4 regions of the Enterobacter sp. PL_is379 genome follow, and region 1 is predicted to be linked to each of the others. Evidence: predicted binding sites of a transcription regulator. Region 1 holds the regulator's gene; each other region holds the start of a gene.
What was found. The regulator PurR, encoded in region 1, represses purine synthesis genes. The targets are predictions, from matches to a motif close to CANGCAAACGTTTGCNTG.

Region 1 (5,175 bases):
CGACAGAACGATGAATTTTTTTGCACTTGCTTACGAAACACGATTGTAGATTGAAAAATGCTATTAACTTTCTGGCTTTTTATAGATTAGAATCGACGGGCTTTGTAAATCACACGCGGGTATTATTGATGACCTGCATTAATCAGGGGACTGCCCAGTGGCGCGGATAAATAAAATCTCGATCACGCTCTGTGCTTTACTGTTTACTTCACTCACTTTCACGCCAGTGGCAAACGCCTCTCAGCAGGCGCGGCATTCTGCTGTACAAAAAAACCATCTGGTGAAAGCCACAGAACGTAAGAAAAAAACCACCGCTAAGAACGACAAGAAAAAAACACCGGCTCAGACGAAACAGACCGCTTCCAGCAAGACGAAAACCAAACCTTCCCGTACTGCCCACTCCGCCAAAAGTAAAGCTTCGCAAACCGCCGCTAACCTTGTTACTGAAAAATGCATCACGCGTAAAGGCCATAAGGCGAAATGCACGAAGGTCACGAAAATAGCGGAAGTGCATAAAGTGCGCGTACAGAAAGCGCAAAAAACCGCGATGAACAAACTGATGGGGCAGATTGGCAAACCCTATCACTGGGGTGGCAGCTCGCCGCGTACCGGCTTTGACTGCAGCGGCCTCGTCTATTACGCCTATAAAGATCTGGTCAAGTTCCGCATTCCTCGTACCGCTAATGAGATGTACCACCTGCGCGATGCCTCACCGGTTGACCGCGGTGAGCTGGAAAACGGCGATCTGGTATTCTTCCGCACTCAGGGTCGCGGCACGGCTGACCACGTCGGCGTCTATGTCGGCAACGGAAAATTCATCCAGTCACCGCGTAGCGGCCAGGATATTCAGATCACCTCTCTCAGTGAAGACTACTGGGTACGCCATTACGTCGGCGCACGTCGCGTAATGACGCCGAAAACCATTCGCTAACCCCTACCCTGCCACACCCGTGGCAGGGTAAGTTCCTCTTTTGCATACCCTTTCAATTTGCTATCCTGTCCCTGTTGTCTGTGTGGTTATTGGCAACGCAAAATACAATAAGGAGAGAAGCAATGTCGTTCGAATTACCTGCACTACCGTATGCAAAAGACGCCCTGGCACCGCATATTTCTGCGGAAACCCTGGAATATCATTACGGCAAGCATCACCAGACGTACGTCACTAACCTGAACAATCTGATCAAGGGCACCGATTTTGAAGGCAAAACGCTGGAAGAGATCGTCCGCAGCTCAGAGGGTGGCGTATTCAACAACGCGGCTCAGGTGTGGAACCACACCTTCTACTGGCACTGCCTGGCGCCAAACGCCGGCGGTGAACCTGTCGGTGAACTGGCTACCGCTATCAACGCCGCCTTTGGCAGCTTCGCGGATTTCAAAGCGAAATTTACCGATGCAGCCATCAAGAACTTCGGCTCGGGCTGGACGTGGCTGGTTAAAGAGGCGGATGGCAAACTGGCTATCGTGTCCACCTCTAACGCAGGCACCCCGCTGACCACCAGCGCTAAGCCGCTGATGACCGTGGACGTATGGGAACACGCTTACTACATTGATTACCGCAACGCGCGCCCGAACTACCTGGAGCACTTCTGGGCACTGGTTAACTGGGACTTTGTGACGAAGAACTTCGCCGCGTAAGAGACACGCAGAAGGGTTCGCCCTTCTGCGTTTTTGGTTTATTCCGCAGCGCAGGCTGCTTCAGGCTGTTTACGACCCGACATCATCACCAGCAGCAGGCCGAGCGCGGCAATAATCGCCCCCATCACCGGCACAAAGCTGTACCCCAGTCCCCCTGAAATCACGGCCCCACCGGCCGCCGCACCGAGCGCGTTGCCCAGGTTGAAGGCGCCGATGTTGACCGACGATGAGAGGCCCGGCGCTTCATGCGCAACACGCATCACGCGCATCTGCAGCGGCGGCACCACGGCAAAGGTGGCGGCTCCCCAGACGACCATCGCGATCGCGGCGCCAAACTCATTACGCGCCAGCCACGGAATGGCAATCATGATGACAATCAGCAGGGTTAAGAAGCCCTTCAGCGTGCCGCTTACGGAACGGTCGGCAAATTTCCCACCGAGATAGTTGCCGATCGAGAAGCCCACGCCTATCAGCACCAGCATCGCGGTCACAAAGAGAGGCGTTGCGTGGGTGATGTCATGCAATACCGGTGAAATATAGGTGTAGAGGGTAAACATCGCCCCTGCCCCCAGCACGGTGGTGAGCAGCGCGGAGAGCACCTGCGGGCGCACCAGCACCGACAGCTCTCTGCGCACGTCAGGACGTTCACCCGCGCTGCCTTTCGGCAGGGAGAAGAACAGCGCCACCATCGCGACCACGCCCAGCCCGGCCGTCGCCAGGAATGACATCCGCCAGCCGATCGCTTCCCCCAGCCAGGTTGCCGCAGGCACCCCGCCGATGTTGGCAATCGTTAGCCCCATAAACATGGTTGCTACGGCGCTGGCCTGCTTATGTTTTGGCACCACGCTGGCAGCCACGACCGATCCCAGCCCGAAGAACGCGCCGTGGTTAAGGCTGGTCAGAATACGCGACAGCATCAGCGTGGTGTAGTCCGGCGAAATGGCCGAAAGCACGTTGCCCAGGGTGAAAATCGCCATCAGGAAAATCAGCGCATTGCGGCGCGCGCGGTGCGAAAGGAGAAGCGTCATCAGCGGCGCCCCCACCATCACGCCGATAGCATAGGCGCTGATTAACATCCCTGCCGCAGGGATCGAGACGTCCACGCCGCGGGCGATGACGGGCAGTAACCCCATCGGGGAGAATTCAGTGGTGCCAATCCCAAAAGCGCCAATCGCCAGGGCCAGCAGGGGAAAATTGATTTTCATGCGTCAACTCCGGATGCCGTGTCATGTGGTGACACAGAACAAAGAAGCGGAAAGCATGACATCAATCACAAAAAATGAGAAGTTAACAAAATGGCAAAAGATTTTTGCCAGAGAAGTAACAATCGGGTCGATCGGGAGGGAGAAGGCTCTCCCTCCGCGTAAATCAGTGCAGCGCAGCCGTCAGACCGGCCGCGACAATCAGAGCCAGCACAATAACGGTGGTGAACAGCGAAAACTTCAGATCGGAACTCATCAATTTTTCTCCTTTTAATCCCCCCACGAAAAGTGAGCCTGCTCATTTTTGCATAATTTACGTCAAAAATCTTCCTGGATTTAGGCTGATAAACACTTTACCTCTTCCCCTTTTCATCAAGATAGGACAAAATTCCACGCTAAATTTATTAGCGTACCGGCCATTGACCCCCTCCTGACGTCCCGTGTCGTTTTCCCGGCGTGCCGCAATTCAAGATTGCGTGATAAGGGTGAGAGAAGGCAAACGTTTACCTTCAAGTTTTTCAGGAGTTTAGGATATGGTCTGGAGTGACATTTAATGGCAACAATTAAAGACGTAGCAAAACGCGCAAACGTTTCCACTACAACCGTATCACATGTAATTAACAAAACCCGCTTTGTGGCGGAAGAGACGCGCAACGCCGTCTGGGCAGCGATCAAAGAGCTGCACTATTCGCCAAGTGCGGTTGCGCGCAGCCTCAAGGTTAATCACACCAAGTCCATTGGATTGCTGGCCACCAGCAGTGAAGCGGCCTATTTTGCCGAGATCATTGAAGCGGTTGAGAAAAACTGCTTCCAGAAAGGTTATACCCTGATTCTGGGCAACGCGTGGAACAGCATTGAAAAACAGCGCGCCTATCTGTCGATGATGGCGCAAAAGCGCGTTGATGGCCTGCTGGTAATGTGTTCCGAGTACCCGGAATCCGTGCTGTCGATGCTCGAAGAGTATCGCCATATTCCTATGGTGGTCATGGACTGGGGTGAAGCGCGCGCGGATTTCACTGATTCCGTTATCGATAATGCCTTCGAAGGCGGCTATATGGCCGGTCGTTATCTGATCGAACGCGGTCACCGCGAGATTGGCGTGATCCCCGGTCCGCTGGAGCGCAACACCGGCGCGGGCCGTCTGGCCGGTTTTATGAAAGCGATGGAAGAAGCGCTGATCAACGTGCCGGAAAACTGGATTGTGCAGGGTGACTTTGAGCCGGAGTCGGGCTACCGCGCAATGCAGCAGATCGTCTCCCAGCCACACCGTCCGACCGCCGTTTTCTGCGGGGGTGACATCATGGCAATGGGCGCGCTCTGCGCTGCCGACGAACTGGGTCTGCGTGTACCGCAGGATATTTCCGTGATCGGGTATGACAACGTGCGTAACGCGCGTTTCTTCACGCCAGCGTTAACCACCATTCACCAGCCGAAAGATTCGCTGGGCGAAACGGCCTTCAATATGCTGATGGACAGGATCGTCAACAAACGTGAAGAGTCGCAGTCCATTGAAGTTCACCCGCGTCTTATCGAACGCCGTTCCGTTGCGGACGGTCCGTTCCGCGATTACCGTCGTTAATCGCTTTACGGGGCCAGCTACGCTGGCTCCCGTAACCATTCCCGGTTTAGCGTTTCGCTGTCTCCCAGATAATCCAGCAGCCAGGCCATCGCAGGCGAGACATCACTTTGCTGCCAGGTCAGGCAGCAGGCCGCATCCGGGAACGGATTCTCCAGCGTCAGCTCAACCCACTCTCCGGTATCGATGCGCGGACGCGCGAAATGAACGGGCACCATCGCGACGCACAGTCCGGCGCTGAGGCACGTCGCCGACGATTCCCAGTCAGGGGCCACCACCCGCCGCTGGTTGTCCAGAAGCCAGGTGATACGCTTGGGCAATGAACGGGAGGTATCCTCCAGCACCAGCGACGGCCAGTTGCGCAGCGTATCATCGCTGAGCGGCCCCTCCATCGCCGCCAGCGGATGATCGCTTGCCACCACGCACTTCCAGCTCAGCATCCCCATATCGCGAAAGGCGTAACGTCCCCCGACCGGGATCGCCTGCGTGGCCCCGATTGCCATCTCTGCCCTGCCGTCCGCCAGCGCATCCCAGACGCCGTTGAACACCTCCTGCGAGACCCGCAGCTCGACATCTGAAAAATGACGATAGAAATCGACGATCATCTGCCGGGTACGTTCCGGCTTAACGATGTTATCCACCGCGATGGAAAGATGCCCCCGCCAGCCGTTAGCGATCTGCTGACACTGTTCGCGGGTGATCTGCATTTTTTTGATAACAGAACGCCCTTCCTTCAAAAACCACGCCCCTGCGGGCGTTAAT
Region 2 (5,175 bases), 230 kb from region 1:
GAGAAGGCTTCCGAACCATCCTGAGGAAAGGCGCCGAAAGGCTTACGCTCTTCAGGGGAGGTGATCGCCTGGCCCCCGTTGTGTTTACCAATTTTCAGCGCGTCTTTCTCGGAAGGGAAACCGTAGAACTGATCGCCATTCGGTAATTCCCCGGTGAAGGCCGGGAATTTATTCTGGACGCTGTAACGACCATCCGACTGGAACCAGGAGAAGACCTTGCGCACCGGTTGGATCGGCAGGTCCGGCAGCAGGCGAGTGACCCAGGTTCCTGCGCTGACGAGCAGGCGAACCGCGGAATATTCACCGTCAAGGGTCGTTACCGTGACGCCATTCTCGTCATGGGTGATGGCCTCCACCGGACAGTTAAACAGCTGTGCACAGCCGGCTTTCGCGGCAAGGTCGACCCAGGTTTTGATCGCTGTTTCACAATGCAGTACGCCGGAGTGGGCTTCAAAGAGGCCAATATAATCGTCCGGGACGCTAATTTCAGGCCAGCGCGCGGTTATGCCCGTTGCGTCCAGCTTCTCAACGTCCAGATTAAAGGCTTTCGCGCTGCGCTCGACGCCGGCAAGAAATTCCGAATGAGCCGGACCAAGGTTGATAACCCCGGTACGCTCGAAAATACGCTCTTCGGTCTGCTTCGCCAGTTCATCCCACAGCGTCTGGGCGCGAAGCACCAGCGGGACATAGCGCTCGCCTTCTCCATACGCATGGCGCATGAGGCGGGTATCGCCATGATGGCTGCCTTCCGCATGGGGAGGGAGGTGGGCATCGATCATCAGGACCTTCAGACCTGCCTGTGTTGCGTAATAACCGGCAGCGGAACCCACGGAGCCGCTACCAATAATGATTAAGTCGTATCTCATATGCATCTCATAAACTGACGTTTTGTTAGCAGAGTAATTAACAACGCGGAGTTAGACAAGGGAGAAATAAATAAGGCACCGCGAGGGTGCCTGTAGAGAGAAAAGTGGGCATAAGCTTAGTGCCGTTTATACTCATTTTCCTGATAGTCGCCAGATTCTATTTTTGCAATACCTGCCTCTAAAATAGAAATAAACTGACGGGCGACGTCTGTTGTTAGCCACAGCGTCTGTCCAACTTCCGCTTCTTCACGGTTGAGTTGATTCGGGGTCTGGTAGTGCAAACGCAGCATCAGCGCATCGTAGCTATCTACGGTACTGATATCCCAGCCAACAAGTGGATGGGTCTGGATCACTTCACTATTCTTTTCCATTATAACCCCCTTAATGCGTGTTAGAAGACAACGGCTTTGAGGTTCAATGCATGTTTTTCTGAAAGCATCTTCAGTATACCAAGTAATAAGGGTTCCGAAGGGAAAAATAAACAGGTGGCAACACATTTTTCTGCTTTTTAGGATTGTTCGAACAATAAAACACCATCTTGTTCACGATTCTTAAAGAAGATGCCGAATTAATTTGAACTTACCGTATTTTTAGACAAAAAAAAGCCGGGGCGACCCGGCAAAAAAACACAATGAGGGAGCAGTATTAATCTGTGATAAACCAGTCGTCTGCGCTTTCCCACGTTTCCTGCAGGATTTCGCTGATGCGATCTTTATCTTCTTTCGCCGCACCAATGACGGAGAGGTTGTTCGCCGCGGCGTAACGCACCGTTACGGCACCCGCGTTGTCGGGAAAGGTGTTGTTAATACGGCGGGATAATTCGCCTGCCAGTGCATCAAGCGCGCCGGCAGGCAGAACAGTTGTTTTGGCTATGGTGACTTCAATACGCATAAATGCCCCCTGTGTAATATACTGTTTATTTATACAGGTATATTATCGGTTTGACAACAAGGGGCATTGATTTTTTAAAGTTTTACCGTCCAGTTAACGGTTTCGCCCGCCAGGAAGGGGATCAGCGTGTCATCCGTCAGCGCAATGGACTCCTCAACGTGGCTCGCTTTACGCTCCAGTTCGATGAAGCTGTCGTTGACCGGCAGGCCGTAGAAGCGCGGGCCATTAAGGGAGCAGAACGCTTCGAAATGTTCCAGCGCGTTCATCTCTTCAAATACGGTCGCGTAGCTGGCAAGCGCCGTTGGGGCGTTGAAGCAGCCTGCGCAGCCGCAGCTTGCCTCTTTACGGTGGCGGGCGTGAGGCGCGGAATCGGTGCCGAGGAACGCGCGGGAGAACCCGCTGGCAACCAGCTCGCGCAGCGCCTGCTGGTGGATGTTGCGCTTGAGAATCGGCAGGCAGTACAGGTGAGGGCGCACCCCGCCCACCAGCATGTGGTTACGGTTAAACATCAGGTGCTGCGGCGTAATGGTGGCGGCGATAAGATCGTTGCCGTCGCGCACGTACTCTGCCGCGTCTTTGGTGGTGATATGCTCAAAGACCACTTTAAGCGCGGGCAGGCGCTGGCGCAGAGGCTCCATCACGGTCTCGATAAATCGGGCTTCACGGTCGAAGATGTCAATCTCGGCATGCGTGACTTCACCATGGACCAGCAGCGGCATGCCCAGTTTCTGCATGCGCTCCAGAACCGGCATGATGGCATCAATGCTGGTGACGCCGTGGCTGGAGTTGGTGGTGGCATTCGCCGGATAGAGTTTCGCCGCCGTAAATACGCCTTCGTTAAACCCACGCTCCACTTCGTTCGGGTCCAGCGAGTCGGTCAGATAGCAGGTCATCAACGGGGTGAAATCGTGTCCCGCAGGCACGGCATCCAGGATGCGCTGGCGATAGGCTATCGCGGCATCGACGGTGGTGACTGGTGGAACCAGGTTAGGCATGACAATCGCGCGGCCATAAATTTCGCTGGTATAAGGCACGACGGTTTTCAGCATATCGCCATCACGCAGATGGATATGCCAGTCGTCAGGGCGGCGGATTTTAAGAACCTGGGGTTGTGCAGTCATGGAAGCTCCGGCTTGTCAGGAATCAGTCATAAGGATGGCTGTTTTTGCCGGACACAAATCATAAGCGGAAACGTTTTCGTTTGCACACTTTTCCGTAAAAAAAAGGGCGCCGCAGCGCCCTTCAGGTTAATCGGTGAAAGGAATGATGATTTCACCCGGCTTAACCTCTATGCCTTTTGCGTATTTTTTCGCCAGGGCTTCGCCCTTGCTTTTATCTTCGCTTAAGACGTACGCGGGCTGCTGGTTGAAATAATTACGCAGCGACTGGTTGAGATAGGGCATCAGGGTTTGCAGAACCGGCGCCATCTTGTCCGGCGACACCTGCGCATCGACGACTTCCATCTCCTGGAGGAAAATCGCCCCTTTCTCTTTGTTGAAAACGGGGAGTGCCTTCAGCTTGAGCTTGATGTTGGCTTTCTGATTGCCAAAGAGGGAGGACATATCAAGATCCGCGTCACCGGCCAGGGTGACTTTGTTTGGCTCTTCACGCCCGATCTGGCTGGTCAGATTCGTGAGCACGATATGCGCGTCCGCTAGCCCCGGCACGCCAATGTCTTTAGAAAAATTGTTATGTTTTTCCAGCGCCTGATTAATTTCCTGTTCACTGACGGTATATTGCGTGAGCTGGTTACAGCCAACCAGCAGACCGCTGACAACTAATGCAGCGGCAAAGACAATTTTCTTCATAGTGTTCCTCAACGAAAAATCGGCGCTTCTGTCCTGTTACGCCAGTATGTCAGCGTGAATGGGCAGAAACCAGCAGAAAAAACTGAGAAGTGGGGCGGGAGGGACACCCGCCCGAGGGAAAGGCTACGCGCCAGGCTCGAGCATACCGCTCGCGCTGCGTTTCTGGCTGAACTGCCACCACAGGGCAAGAAGCGTCATAAAGCCCACCACGCCGAGCATCATCCACGGGAGTTCGGGCTGGTTTAACGCTTTGCCGGCATCAAACAACCAGCCGCCCCCGGCGTAACCTAATGCGCCGCCAAGCGCCAGCCCGAGCCGGCTGAAACCCATATAGCTGCCGCGCGCACGCGCATCCGCAAGGGAGGCGCTCAGCGTTTCACGGGCAGGCTCGGCGATGATCGACCCTATATAGAAGGTGCAAATCAGGGTAAACAGCTGCTGGAGAGAGTTCACCAGCCCGATCGGCATCATGCTCAGCGTCATCAGGAACAGCCCGGCCATCAGGCGATGCTCCAGACGAAAACGCCGTTCGCTCCAGCGGGCAATCGGATAAAGCAGCGTTAACGACAGGCAGGCTTCGATGGCGTACATCCATTTAACGGCAGCAGGCGTGCCAGCAATGTCGTTAACCATGATCGGCAGCATCAGCATGACCTGCACAGCCAGCATGTAGTAGCCCGTCAATGTCAGCACATAGGTGACAAAACGTTTGTCGCGCAGGACGCGGCCAAGCCCTTCCCGGACAGGTGCTTTGACCGTCGACAGTTTCCAGGCGGGCAGGAACAGGCCATTAAACAGCGCGCACAGAATAAAGAGCACCGCCCCAGCCGCGCAGACCAGACGGAAGTCGTACTGCAGCAGCCAGCTTCCCAGCAGGGCGCCAACAACCGCCCCGGCGCTGTCCTGCATCATCAGAATCGAGAAGAAGCGGCCGCGGTGCTGAGGGCGAATAAGCTTCACCACCAGCGCGGTGCGCGGCGGATCGAACAGCGTGCCCCCGATACCGGAGAGGAAACAGGAGAACCAGAGCAGCCAGGGCTCCTGGGCGACCGCCATCGTGGCAAAGCCTGCTGCGCGCAGCAGCATACCGGTCACGATCATCGGTTTAGCGCCAAAGCGGTCGGCAATGGCCCCGCCAAAGACGCCCAGCCCCTGCTGGACAAACTGGCGTAACCCCAGGGCAATGCCAACCATTAATGCCGCCCAGCCCATTTGATCGACAAAGCGAATCGATATCAGCGGGAAAACGACAAAAAAGCCGAGCACGACCAGCATGTTATCGACGAGCAGGAAATATTTACCCAGGCTCCTGGCCTGTGATACGCGGGACATTTTCCCTCCAGGGAAAATAAGATGGTGAGCACGCTAACATTCTGCGGTGTCGCCGCGTTTTTTCCCACCCCTGAACGCGACAATATTTTTTTATCAAAAGGGTGCTTTGATAGAGAGTTCTCATCGAAAAGTGTGAAAAGAGGTGAAAATGGTATGTCACTGTTTTCACAGACGGCGCAGGCGCAGGTATAGTAAAGCTAATGGGTAAGCTGAAGTGACGGGAAGGAGTGGTATCGATGTTTGGCTATCGCAGTAATGTGCCAAAAGTGCGTCTGACA
Region 3 (5,175 bases), on a different contig from region 1:
TATGGCGCTGTACAAGTCCCGCAAGCTCAGCGTCCGCACGCCTGAGGGGCTTCACCATCACCGCGCCCTGTATGACTGCTATATCACCGCCGCGTTACTGATAGATATTATGAATATCTCTGGCTGGACGCCGGATGATATGGCGACCATCACCGGCCGTCCTGCACTTCTGACCACATTTACCTTTGGGAAATATCGCGGGAAGCCGGTGTCCGAGGTGGCGGATAAAGACCCGGGCTATTTGCGCTGGCTGTATAACAACCTCGACAGAATGAGCCCGGAACTGCGCTTAACGCTGAAACATTATCTGGGCGACGCTTAACGCTCCGCACGGCCTGGCAGCGTGTCCTGCGCCAGGCCTATTAAAAAGGCATATTCCAGGGCAACTCCTTCGTAGGATTTAAATCGTCCCGATTTCCCGCCGTGACCGGAGTCCATATCGGTACACAGCAGCAGCAGGTTGTCATCGGTTTTCAGCTCCCGCAGTTTTGCCACCCATTTTGCCGGCTCCCAGTACTGCACCTGAGAATCATGCAAACCGGTGGTAACCAGCATATGCGGGTAGGCTTTCGCCTCCACGTTATCGTACGGGCTGTACGTTTTCATATAGCGGTAGTACATCTCATCCTGCGGATTACCCCACTCTTCAAACTCCCCTGTCGTAAGCGGGATGGATTCATCGAGCATGGTCGTCACCACATCGACAAACGGAACCTGCGCGACAATCCCCTTAAAGCGGTCGGGACGCTGGTTGATCGCCGCCCCCATCAGCATGCCGCCCGCGCTGCCGCCCATCCCAAAGCAAAGCTGCGGATCCCCGTAGCCCTGCTCAATCAGCGCATCGCAGACGTCGAGGTAGTCATTGAAGGTATTTTTCTTTTTCAGGAATTTCCCGTCTTCATACCAGTGCTGCCCCAGCTCACCGCCACCGCGAATATGGGCGATGGCAAAAACAAAGCCGCGATCGAGCAGGCTTAACCGGCTGCTGCTGAAATCGGCGTCCATGCTTGAGCCATACGAGCCGTAACCGTACACCAGGATCGGGTTTTTGCCTTTCTGGAAGTGGGCTTTGTGATAGACGAGCGAGACGGGGACCTCGACGCCATCCCGGGCGGTGACCCACAGGTGCTCGCTGCGGTAGTTTTCAGACTCAAACCCTTTGACCTCGGTCTGTTTAATCACCTGACGCTGCCCGGTATCCATATCCAGCTCAAACAGGGTGTCCGGCGTGGTCATCGATGAGTAGCCGTAGCGCAGCCGCGAGGATTCAGGTTCAGGGTTGAAACCAATCCACGTCACATAGGCCGGGTCGTCGAACGCGATCCCCACCACTTCCCGCGTTTTACGGTTGATTTGCCGGATACTGGTCAGCCCTCGCTGACGCTCTTCCACCACCAGCCAGTCGGTAAACAGGGTGAACCCTTCAAGCATTACCTGATCCCGCGCGGGGATAAGCACCTCCCATTTGCGCTCATCGCGCACTTTGGTTTTATAGAGACCAAAGTTTTTACCCTCGCGATTAGAGCGCAAATAAAAGCTGTGCTGAAAGTGATCCAGGCTGTACTCGTGATCCTTGCGGCGCGGCAGGAAACAGAGCGGCTGGGCGTCGGGCAGTTCGGCATCCAGCAGCAGAACTTCCGAGGTCGTCGCGCTGGCCAGGAAGATAATCACATAGTGGCGCGAGGAGGTTTTATGCAGGCTGACATAGAACGTTTCGTCTTTCTCTTCATAGACCAGCTCGTCGTCAGCGGAGTCCGTTCCCACGGTGTGTCGCCACACCTGATAAGGCAGCAGCGTCGAGGCGTGCTTTTTGACGTAGTAAACCGTCTCGGAATCATTCGCCCAGACAAAATCCGGGGAGACGTTTTCCAGCATTTCCGGATACCAGTTGCCGGTGTCCAGATTGCGAAAACGCAGGCCGTACTGGCGACGGGAGAGATAATCCTCCGCCAGCGCCATCACCGCGTTATCCGGCGAAATGGACATGCCGCCCAGGGTATAAAATTCGCTGTGGGCGGCACGCTGGTTGGCATCCAGCAAAATATCCCACTCATCCCATTCGGCGCTTAATACCGACTGACGCTGGTAGATGGGATACTCATTGCCGGGCTCGTAAATATGGCGATAGCGATAGCCGTTTTTGGTCCAGGGCGCGGAGATATCACGCTGAGGAATACGCTGCACCATCTCATTCAGCAGCTGGTCCTGAAGCGTCTGCTGGCTGGACATGACCTTGCGGCCATAGTCGTTTTCCTCGTGCAGGTAGTCGAGTACCTCTGGCCGGGAGCGCGAATCGTCCCGCAGCCAGTAATAGTTGTCTATGCGCGTATCGCCATGCGTGGTGATCGCATAAGGAGTACGTCGGGCTTTCGGTGGCATGTCATCATTCTTTTAAGTTTTACACCCTATAAGGTTGGCAAAACCCACGCATGATGCAAGCGAAACAGCGTCGCGACGGCGGAGGCTATCCCTGTAACGCCTGTTTTTGTTCGCGGATATCCCGCTCAATGCCCTCGCGCACGTCCTGAGGGATCTTTAACGCATCGCCCAGGGCGTTAAGGTAGCTCCGCTCCATAAAATGGTCGATATCGATGGCGGCACAGCTGAGGAAATATAGCTCCAGCGCCTCTTCCTCATTTTTCACGCTTTGCGCAAGACGCTGCGGCTCAAGCGGCTGTTCGATGGCCTGCGCCACCAGCGCTCTTCCCTTCTCTTCAACGCCGGCTTCACGCAGCTGCTGCTCGATCGCCGATCGTTCTTTGTCGTCGATATGCCCGTCACTTTTCGCGGCAAAAACCAGCGCAAGAATGAGCCGTTCGGTACGTAGATCCAGCGGCGAGGTGTGCTCGCCATAATGCGGTTCATCGCTGTGCGCGGTCCGGACCCGGTCCTTATATTTATTCCACAGCACGGTACCCGCGATGGCGCCGCCGCCGGCTAGCAGCGCGCCTGTGCCATATTTTGCCAGCAGCTTGCGCGAGGATTTATTCGCGACCAGCAGGCCTGCCAGCCCGCCGAGCGCCCCGGGTACCAGCAGTTTGCTCAGGTCCCGCTCGCCAGACGATGTTTTCTGCCCTAACAGGGATTGCAATTGATTTAGCCAGCCAGACATGGTTTCCCTCACTTAACGGTGAACATGTTCCACAGCGTAAGCGAGCGGGCGTCAGGAAATGTCTGGTCGGGCTAAAGAAGCGCAAATTTCTGCCCTCGCGTTTATCCCTGCGCAAGACAGACGCAAACGTTTTCGTTTATACTGCGCGCAACTTTTTTAGGGGGATTGTTATGATTCGTTTAGGAACTGCGCTGCGACCTGCGGCGACGCGAGTGATGCTGTTGGGATCGGGCGAGCTGGGAAAAGAGGTCGCCATTGAGTGCCAACGTTTAGGTGTGGAAGTCATCGCCGTAGACCGTTACGCCGACGCACCCGCCATGCACGTCGCCCATCGTTCTTATGTGATTAACATGCTGGATGGCGATGCCCTTCGCGAACTGATTACGCGCGAGAAGCCCGATTTCGTTGTACCGGAAATTGAAGCGATTGCCACCGATACGCTGATCGCCCTGGAGCAGGAAGGCCAGCGCGTGGTGCCCTGTGCGAAAGCCGCAAAGCTGACCATGAACCGCGAAGGCATTCGTCGCCTGGCGGCAGAAGAGCTGGGATTGCCCACCTCGAGCTACCGTTTTGCGGGCGATAAGGCCGCGTTCCTGCAGGCCGTAGAGGAGATTGGCTACCCGTGTATCGTTAAGCCGGTGATGAGCTCCTCCGGTAAAGGGCAGAGCTTCATTCGCGACAGCAGCACGCTCGATAAGGCGTGGGATTACGCCCAACAGGGTGGCCGCGCCGGCGCCGGTCGCGTCATCGTTGAAGGCGTCGTGAAGTTTGATTTCGAGATCACCCTGCTGACCGTCAGCGCCGTTGACGGCGTCCATTTCTGCGATCCGATTGGCCACCGTCAGGAAGATGGCGATTACCGCGAATCCTGGCAGCCGCAGCAGATGAGCGCCCTGGCGCTGGAGCGTGCGCAGGCGATCGCCCGTAAAACCGTCCTCGCGCTGGGCGGCTATGGCCTGTTTGGCGTGGAGCTGTTTGTGTGCGGCGACGAGGTGATTTTCAGCGAAGTCTCCCCTCGCCCGCATGACACCGGCATGGTCACGCTCATTTCGCAGGATCTTTCCGAGTTCGCCCTGCACGTGCGCGCCTTCCTCGGCCTGCCCGTCGGCGGTATCCGTCAGTACGGCCCGGCCGCCTCGGCGGTCATCCTGCCGCAGTTAACCAGCCAGAACGTTACGTTTGAAAACGTCGACGCGGCAGTGGGTGCCGGGTTGCAGGTACGTTTGTTCGGCAAGCCGGAGATCGACGGTACCCGTCGTCTTGGCGTGGCATTAGCCACCGGGGATAACGTTGACGACGCCGTGGCGAGAGCGAAAGCAGCCGCAGCAAGCGTTAAGGTAACGGGATAAAAAAACGGGCCGAAAGGCCCGTTTTTCATGCGGCGAATGGCTTACTGCTTCGCGCCTTCCACCGCTTCGCGAGCCAGTTTTGTGATGCGATCCCAGTCGCCCGCTTCCAGCGCATCCGCCGGAACCAGCCATGAGCCACCGATGCACAGCACGCTTTTCAGCGCCAGGTAGTCACGGTAGTTGGCAGGAGAGATACCCCCCGTCGGGCAGAAGCGTACCTGAGAGAAGGGACCCGCAATCGCCTGCAGCGCTTTAGTGCCGCCGTTCGCTTCAGCCGGGAAGAATTTGAACTCTTTCAGACCGTAGTCCATGCCCAGCATCAGTTCAGAGACGGTGCTGATGCCCGGGATCAGCGGAATAGTGCCTTCGGTCGCGGCTTTCAGCAGCGACTCGGTCAGGCCCGGGCTGATGGCAAACTGCGCGCCCGCTTCGGTCACTTCAGCCAGCTGTTTTACGTTCGTCACGGTACCCGCACCGATGATGGCGTCCGGCACTTCTTTAGCAATCGCGCGAATGGCATCCATCGCGCAGGCGGTACGCAGGGTCACTTCCAGAACGCGAACGCCACCCGCAACCAGCGCTTTCGCCATCGGTACAGCGTGCTCCAGCTTGTTTACCACGATAACCGGCACGACAGGGCCAGTGGTCAGGATTGCTTCTGCACTTGTTTTCCAGTTTTTCATCAGAGTTTTCTCTCGCCAGATCGTTAAAATC
Region 4 (5,175 bases), on a different contig from region 1:
CGCAGGATTGGCACAACGGTAATTTTCTTACCTTTGATCTGCTCAACCTGCACCGGGCCGTTCCAGCCTTCGATGGTGACTTTTTCCGTTTCCAGATCGGAGGTCGCTTCGTAGGTCAGCAGGCTGCCGACTTCAGAGGCCAGTTCGCGAAAACGCTTCGTGCTGATGTCATGCTCACGCATCAGGCCCAACTTGTGTTTAACGAGTGGGTGTTTCACTTCCACAATCTTCATTCTCTTTCTCCTCTGAATGGCATCCGCAAAAAAATCGCGGGATTATACCGCTTTTTTCGGATTAGGCCATACCCATGTTGCTTGACAGGGATCAAGCAAAGACAAAAAAGCCGGAGGCTGAGTTCCGGCTTGGGTGCGGGTTCTGCCCGGTGGCGCTGCGCTTATGCGGGCCTACGTGTATTGTAGGTCGGGTAAGCGTTAGCGCCACCCGACAATTACAGGTTATCCCCGTTGCTCGCAATCACCTGCTTATACCAGTCGAACGACTTCTTCTTGCTGCGGTTCAGCGTGCCGTTGCCTTCATTATCTTTATCGACAAAGATAAAGCCGTAGCGTTTTTTCATTTCACCGGTACCGGCAGACACCAGGTCGATACAGCCCCACGGGGTATAGCCCATCAGGTCTACGCCATCTTCCACCACCGCTTTTTTCATCTCGCGAATGTGGGCAGCCAGGTAGTCAATGCGGTACTGGTCGTTCACCGTGCCGTCGCTCTCCTGCACGTCGATTGCGCCAAAGCCGTTCTCAACGATAAACAGCGGCAGCTGGTAGTGATCCCAGAACCAGTTGAGGGAGTAGCGCAGCCCCACCGGGTCAATCTGCCAGCCCCAGTCGGATTTCTGCACGTACGGGTTAGAGACCAGGCTCTTGCTCTCGTCGTAATCCAGCTGCGGGTTGTCCGTAGTCGCCTTGGTGGCGAAGGACATATAATAGCTAAACCCGATGTAGTCCACGCAGCCCTGCGTCAGCGCCGCTTTATCTTCTTCGGTAATATCCAGCGCGAAGCCGCGACGTTCGAAGTAGTTAAGCAGATGCTGCGGGTACTTGCCGCGCACGTGCACGTCGGTGAACCAGTAGCGGCGGTGCATGGCGTTCATCGCCATCATCATATCGTCCGGCGCGCAGGTCAGTGGATAGATAGGACACATGGCAATCATGCAGCCGATCTGCAGGGACGGGTTAATCTCGCGCCCCGCCTTCACCGCCAGCGCGCTGGCCACCAGCTCATAGTGCGCGGCCTGGAACATTACCGGCTCGCGATCTTCGCCCGGCGCGTACTTCAGCCCCGAGTTGGTGAATGGGGCAAAGTCTTCGTGGAAGTTGGCCTGGTTGTTGATCTCGTTAAAGGTCATCCAGTACTTCACCTTGTGCTGATAGCGCTGGAAAACCACTTTTGCAAAACGAACGAAGAAGTCGATCAGCTTACGGTTGCGCCAGCCGCCGTATTCCGTGACCAGATGGAACGGCATCTCGAAGTGAGACAGGGTGATAACCGGTTCGATGCCGTGCTTCAGGCACTCGTCGAACAGGTCGTCATAGAATTTCAGGCCTGCCTCGTTCGGCTCAAGCTCGTCACCTTTCGGGAAGATCCGCGTCCAGGCAATAGAGGTGCGGAAGCATTTGAACCCCATCTCGGCAAAGAGTTTGATGTCTTCTTTATAGCGGTGGTAGAAATCGATGGCTTCATGGTTAGGGTAGTTTTTCCCGTCCAGCACGCCGTTGGTGATTTCACGCGGCACGCCGTGCGCGCCTGCGGTCATCACATCGGCCACACTCACCCCCTTGCCGCCCTCTTTCCAGCCGCCTTCGAGCTGGTGCGCCGCAACCGCACCGCCCCACAGAAAATCTGCTTTAAATCCTGACATTCACTTTCCCTCATTCTGCGTTATTTTCTGCAAAAACAATTACAGAAACCGGTTTCAGTTGAATGATGTGCAAAGCCGTTTCGCGTTGCAAGGAGAATACCGAAACCGGTTTCATTTTCGTGAACAGACGCAAGTTTGGGCGCACTGGCAGGCTGCGCGTAAAAAAAGATCCCTACGTCCAGAATAGGCTCGCAAACGTTTGCCTGGACTGTTAGAATTGCGCCGATTTTTCTTACTAGCTATGCAATCGCGTGGGGATTTAAGCCGTGACCAACAAAACTTCTCTCAGCTACAAAGATGCCGGTGTTGATATTGACGCAGGTAATGCGCTGGTTGACCGAATCAAAGGTGTGGTGAAAAAAACCCGCCGCCCGGAAGTGATGGGTGGTCTGGGTGGATTCGGCGCACTGTGCGCGCTGCCGCAAAAATATCGTGAACCTGTTCTGGTCTCGGGAACTGACGGTGTAGGCACTAAACTGCGCCTGGCGATGGATTTAAAGCGTCACGACACGATCGGTATCGATCTGGTCGCGATGTGCGTGAACGACCTGGTGGTTCAGGGCGCAGAGCCGCTGTTCTTCCTCGATTACTACGCGACCGGCAAACTGGACGTAGATACCGCGGCAAGCGTGATCAACGGTATCGCCGAAGGGTGCCTGCAGTCTGGCTGTGCGCTGGTTGGCGGTGAAACCGCGGAAATGCCGGGCATGTATCACGGCGAAGATTATGACGTCGCGGGCTTCTGCGTCGGTGTAGTAGAAAAATCAGAAATTATCGACGGCAGCAAAGTGGCCGATGGCGATGTGCTGATCGCGCTGGCCTCCAGCGGCCCGCACTCCAATGGCTACTCCCTGGTGCGTAAAATCATCGAAGTGAGCGGCTGTGACCCGCTGACGACCGAGCTTGACGGTAAACCGCTGGCTGACCATCTGCTGGCCCCGACCCGCATCTACGTGAAAAACGTGCTTGAGCTTATCGAGAACGTCGACGTTCACGCTATCGCTCACCTGACCGGCGGCGGCTTCTGGGAAAACATCCCGCGCGTCCTGCCGGACAACACCCAGGCGGTGATCGACGAATCCTCATGGCAGTGGCCAGCCGTGTTTAACTGGCTGCAGACCGCAGGCAACGTGAGCTCCCACGAAATGTACCGCACCTTTAACTGCGGCGTGGGCATGGTTATCGCCCTGCCGGCAAGCGAAGCGGATAAAGCGGTCAAGCTGCTGACAGAGAAAGGTGAAAACGCGTGGAAAATCGGTACGATTAAAGCTTCCGATTCCGAACAGCGTGTGGTCATTGAATGAAAAACATCGTGGTGCTCATTTCCGGCAACGGAAGTAATTTGCAGGCCATCATAGACGCCTGCAAGCAGAAGAAAATCAACGGCACCATTCGGGCAGTATTCAGCAACAAGGCCGACGCGTTCGGCCTTGAGCGCGCGCGGGAAGCGAACATACCCGCGCACGCGCTGGAAGCCAGCCAGTTCGCCGGGCGTGAAGCCTTTGACCGCGAGCTGGTTCAGGAGATTGATGCCTACGCGCCGGACGTCGTGGTGCTGGCGGGCTATATGCGCATTCTGAGCCCGGCCTTTGTCGCGCACTACGCCGGACGTTTGCTGAATATTCACCCTTCTCTTCTGCCGAAATATCCCGGCCTGCACACCCATCGTCAGGTTCTGGAAAACGGCGATGAGGAGCATGGCACCTCCGTGCATTTCGTGACCGACGAGCTGGACGGCGGTCCGGTGATCCTGCAGGCCAAAGTCCCGGTCTTTGACGGCGACAGCGAAGAAGACGTGACCGAACGCGTGCAGACCCAGGAGCATGCCATCTACCCGCTGGTGGTAAGCTGGTTTGTCGACGGGCGTCTCGAAATGCGCGACGGCGCAGCCTGGCTGGATGGCGTGAAGTTACCCCCGCAGGGTCATGCTGCAGAAGAGTAGTCTCTTTGAATTGCCCGGCGGCGCTTCGCTTGCACGGGCCTACGATCCCGTAGGTCGTGATAAGCGCAGCGCCCCCCTCCCCCAACCCTCTAAAATCCCCAACAAAAAAAATAACTGTCATACTTTTCTGGCACTGTTGGACATATCGTGGAAATGCTCGCCATAATAAGGACGAGACGGATTTACCACGTCCTGTGATTGAACTGGAGTGTGAGCTGTAATGGGTCAGGAAAAGTTATATATCGAGAAAGAGCTAAGCTGGTTAGCATTTAACGAACGTGTACTCCAGGAAGCGGCAGACAAAAGTAACCCGCTGATCGAGCGCATGCGTTTTTTGGGCATCTATTCCAACAACCTGGATGAGTTCTACAAGGTTCGCTTTGCCGAGCTGAAAAGACGCATCATCATCAGCGAAGAACAGGGCCTAAACTCGCACTCGCGGCACCTGCTGGGCAAAATCCAGTCCCGCGTGTTGAAAGCCGATCAGGAATTTGACGGCCTGTATAACGAACTGCTGCTGGAGATGGCGCGTAATCAAATCTTCCTGATTAACGAACGTCAGCTTTCCGTTAACCAACAAAACTGGCTGCGCCACTATTTTAAACAGTACCTGCGCCAGCACATTACCCCGATTCTCATCAACCGCGAAACCGATCTGGTGCAGTTCCTGAAAGATGACTACACCTATCTGGCTGTGGAAATTATTCGCGGTGAATCCATCCGCTACGCGCTGCTGGAGATCCCGTCCGACAAAGTGCCGCGCTTTGTGAACCTGCCGCCGGAAACCCCGCGCAGACGCAAGCCGATGATCCTGCTCGATAACATCCTGCGCTACTGTCTGGACGATATCTTCAAAGGCTTCTTCGATTACGATGCGTTAAACGCCTACTCGATGAAGATGACCCGTGACGCCGAATATGACCTGGTGCACGAGATGGAAGCCAGCCTGATGGAGCTGATGTCGTCCAGCCTGAAACAGCGCCTGACGGCCGAGCCGGTACGCTTTGTCTATCAGCGCGATATGCCGGACGCCATGGTGGAAATGCTGCGCGAGAAACTGACCATTTCGCGCTATGACTCCATCGTACCGGGTGGTCGTTACCACAACTTTAAAGATTTTATTGGTTTCCCGAACGTCGGCAAAGCCAATCTGGTGAACAAGCCGCTGCCGCGCCTGCGCCATCTGTGGTTCGATAAATTCCGCAACGGATTCGACGCCATCCGCGAACGCGATGTCCTGCTCTACTATCCGTACCACACCTTCGAGCACGTGCTTGAGCTGCTGCGTCAGGCCTCGTTCGACCCGAGCGTGCTGGCGATCAAAATCAACATCTACCGCGTGGCAAAAGATTCC

Region 2: a site for PurR is predicted at 2,942-2,959, ahead of pyrC (dihydroorotase). Genes of this name have one in related genera too.
Region 3: a site for PurR is predicted at 3,232-3,249, ahead of purT (formate-dependent phosphoribosylglycinamide formyltransferase). Genes of this name have one in related genera too.
Region 4: a site for PurR is predicted at 2,068-2,085, ahead of purM (phosphoribosylformylglycinamidine cyclo-ligase). Genes of this name have one in related genera too.

The regions. Positions count from the first base shown of each region.
Region 1 is NZ_JBVPGT010000028.1:85,437-90,611, forward strand. It holds gene AC0TOY_RS11175 (C40 family peptidase) at 158-931, shown strand; gene sodB (superoxide dismutase [Fe]) at 1,054-1,635, shown strand; gene AC0TOY_RS11185 (MFS transporter) at 1,674-2,840, opposite strand; gene cydH (cytochrome bd-I oxidase subunit CydH) at 3,004-3,093, opposite strand; gene purR (HTH-type transcriptional repressor PurR) at 3,391-4,416, shown strand; gene punR (DNA-binding transcriptional activator PunR) at 4,434-5,175, opposite strand, start outside.
Region 2 is NZ_JBVPGT010000028.1:320,377-325,551, reverse strand. It holds gene solA (N-methyl-L-tryptophan oxidase) at 1-866, opposite strand, end outside; gene bssS (biofilm formation regulator BssS) at 983-1,237, opposite strand; gene dinI (DNA damage-inducible protein I) at 1,512-1,757, opposite strand; gene pyrC (dihydroorotase) at 1,832-2,878, opposite strand; gene AC0TOY_RS12380 (lipoprotein) at 3,005-3,565, opposite strand; gene mdtH (multidrug efflux MFS transporter MdtH) at 3,689-4,897, opposite strand; gene rimJ (ribosomal protein S5-alanine N-acetyltransferase) at 5,134-5,175, shown strand, end outside.
Region 3 is NZ_JBVPGT010000027.1:155,765-160,939, reverse strand. It holds gene exoX (exodeoxyribonuclease X) at 1-322, shown strand, start outside; gene ptrB (oligopeptidase B) at 319-2,379, opposite strand; gene AC0TOY_RS10185 (tellurite resistance TerB family protein) at 2,465-3,112, opposite strand; gene purT (formate-dependent phosphoribosylglycinamide formyltransferase) at 3,283-4,461, shown strand; gene kdgA (bifunctional 4-hydroxy-2-oxoglutarate aldolase/2-dehydro-3-deoxy-phosphogluconate aldolase) at 4,503-5,144, opposite strand.
Region 4 is NZ_JBVPGT010000029.1:239,436-244,610, forward strand. It holds gene upp (uracil phosphoribosyltransferase) at 1-233, opposite strand, end outside; gene AC0TOY_RS13655 (6-phospho-beta-glucosidase) at 449-1,879, opposite strand; gene purM (phosphoribosylformylglycinamidine cyclo-ligase) at 2,146-3,183, shown strand; gene purN (phosphoribosylglycinamide formyltransferase) at 3,180-3,821, shown strand; gene ppk1 (polyphosphate kinase 1) at 4,042-5,175, shown strand, end outside.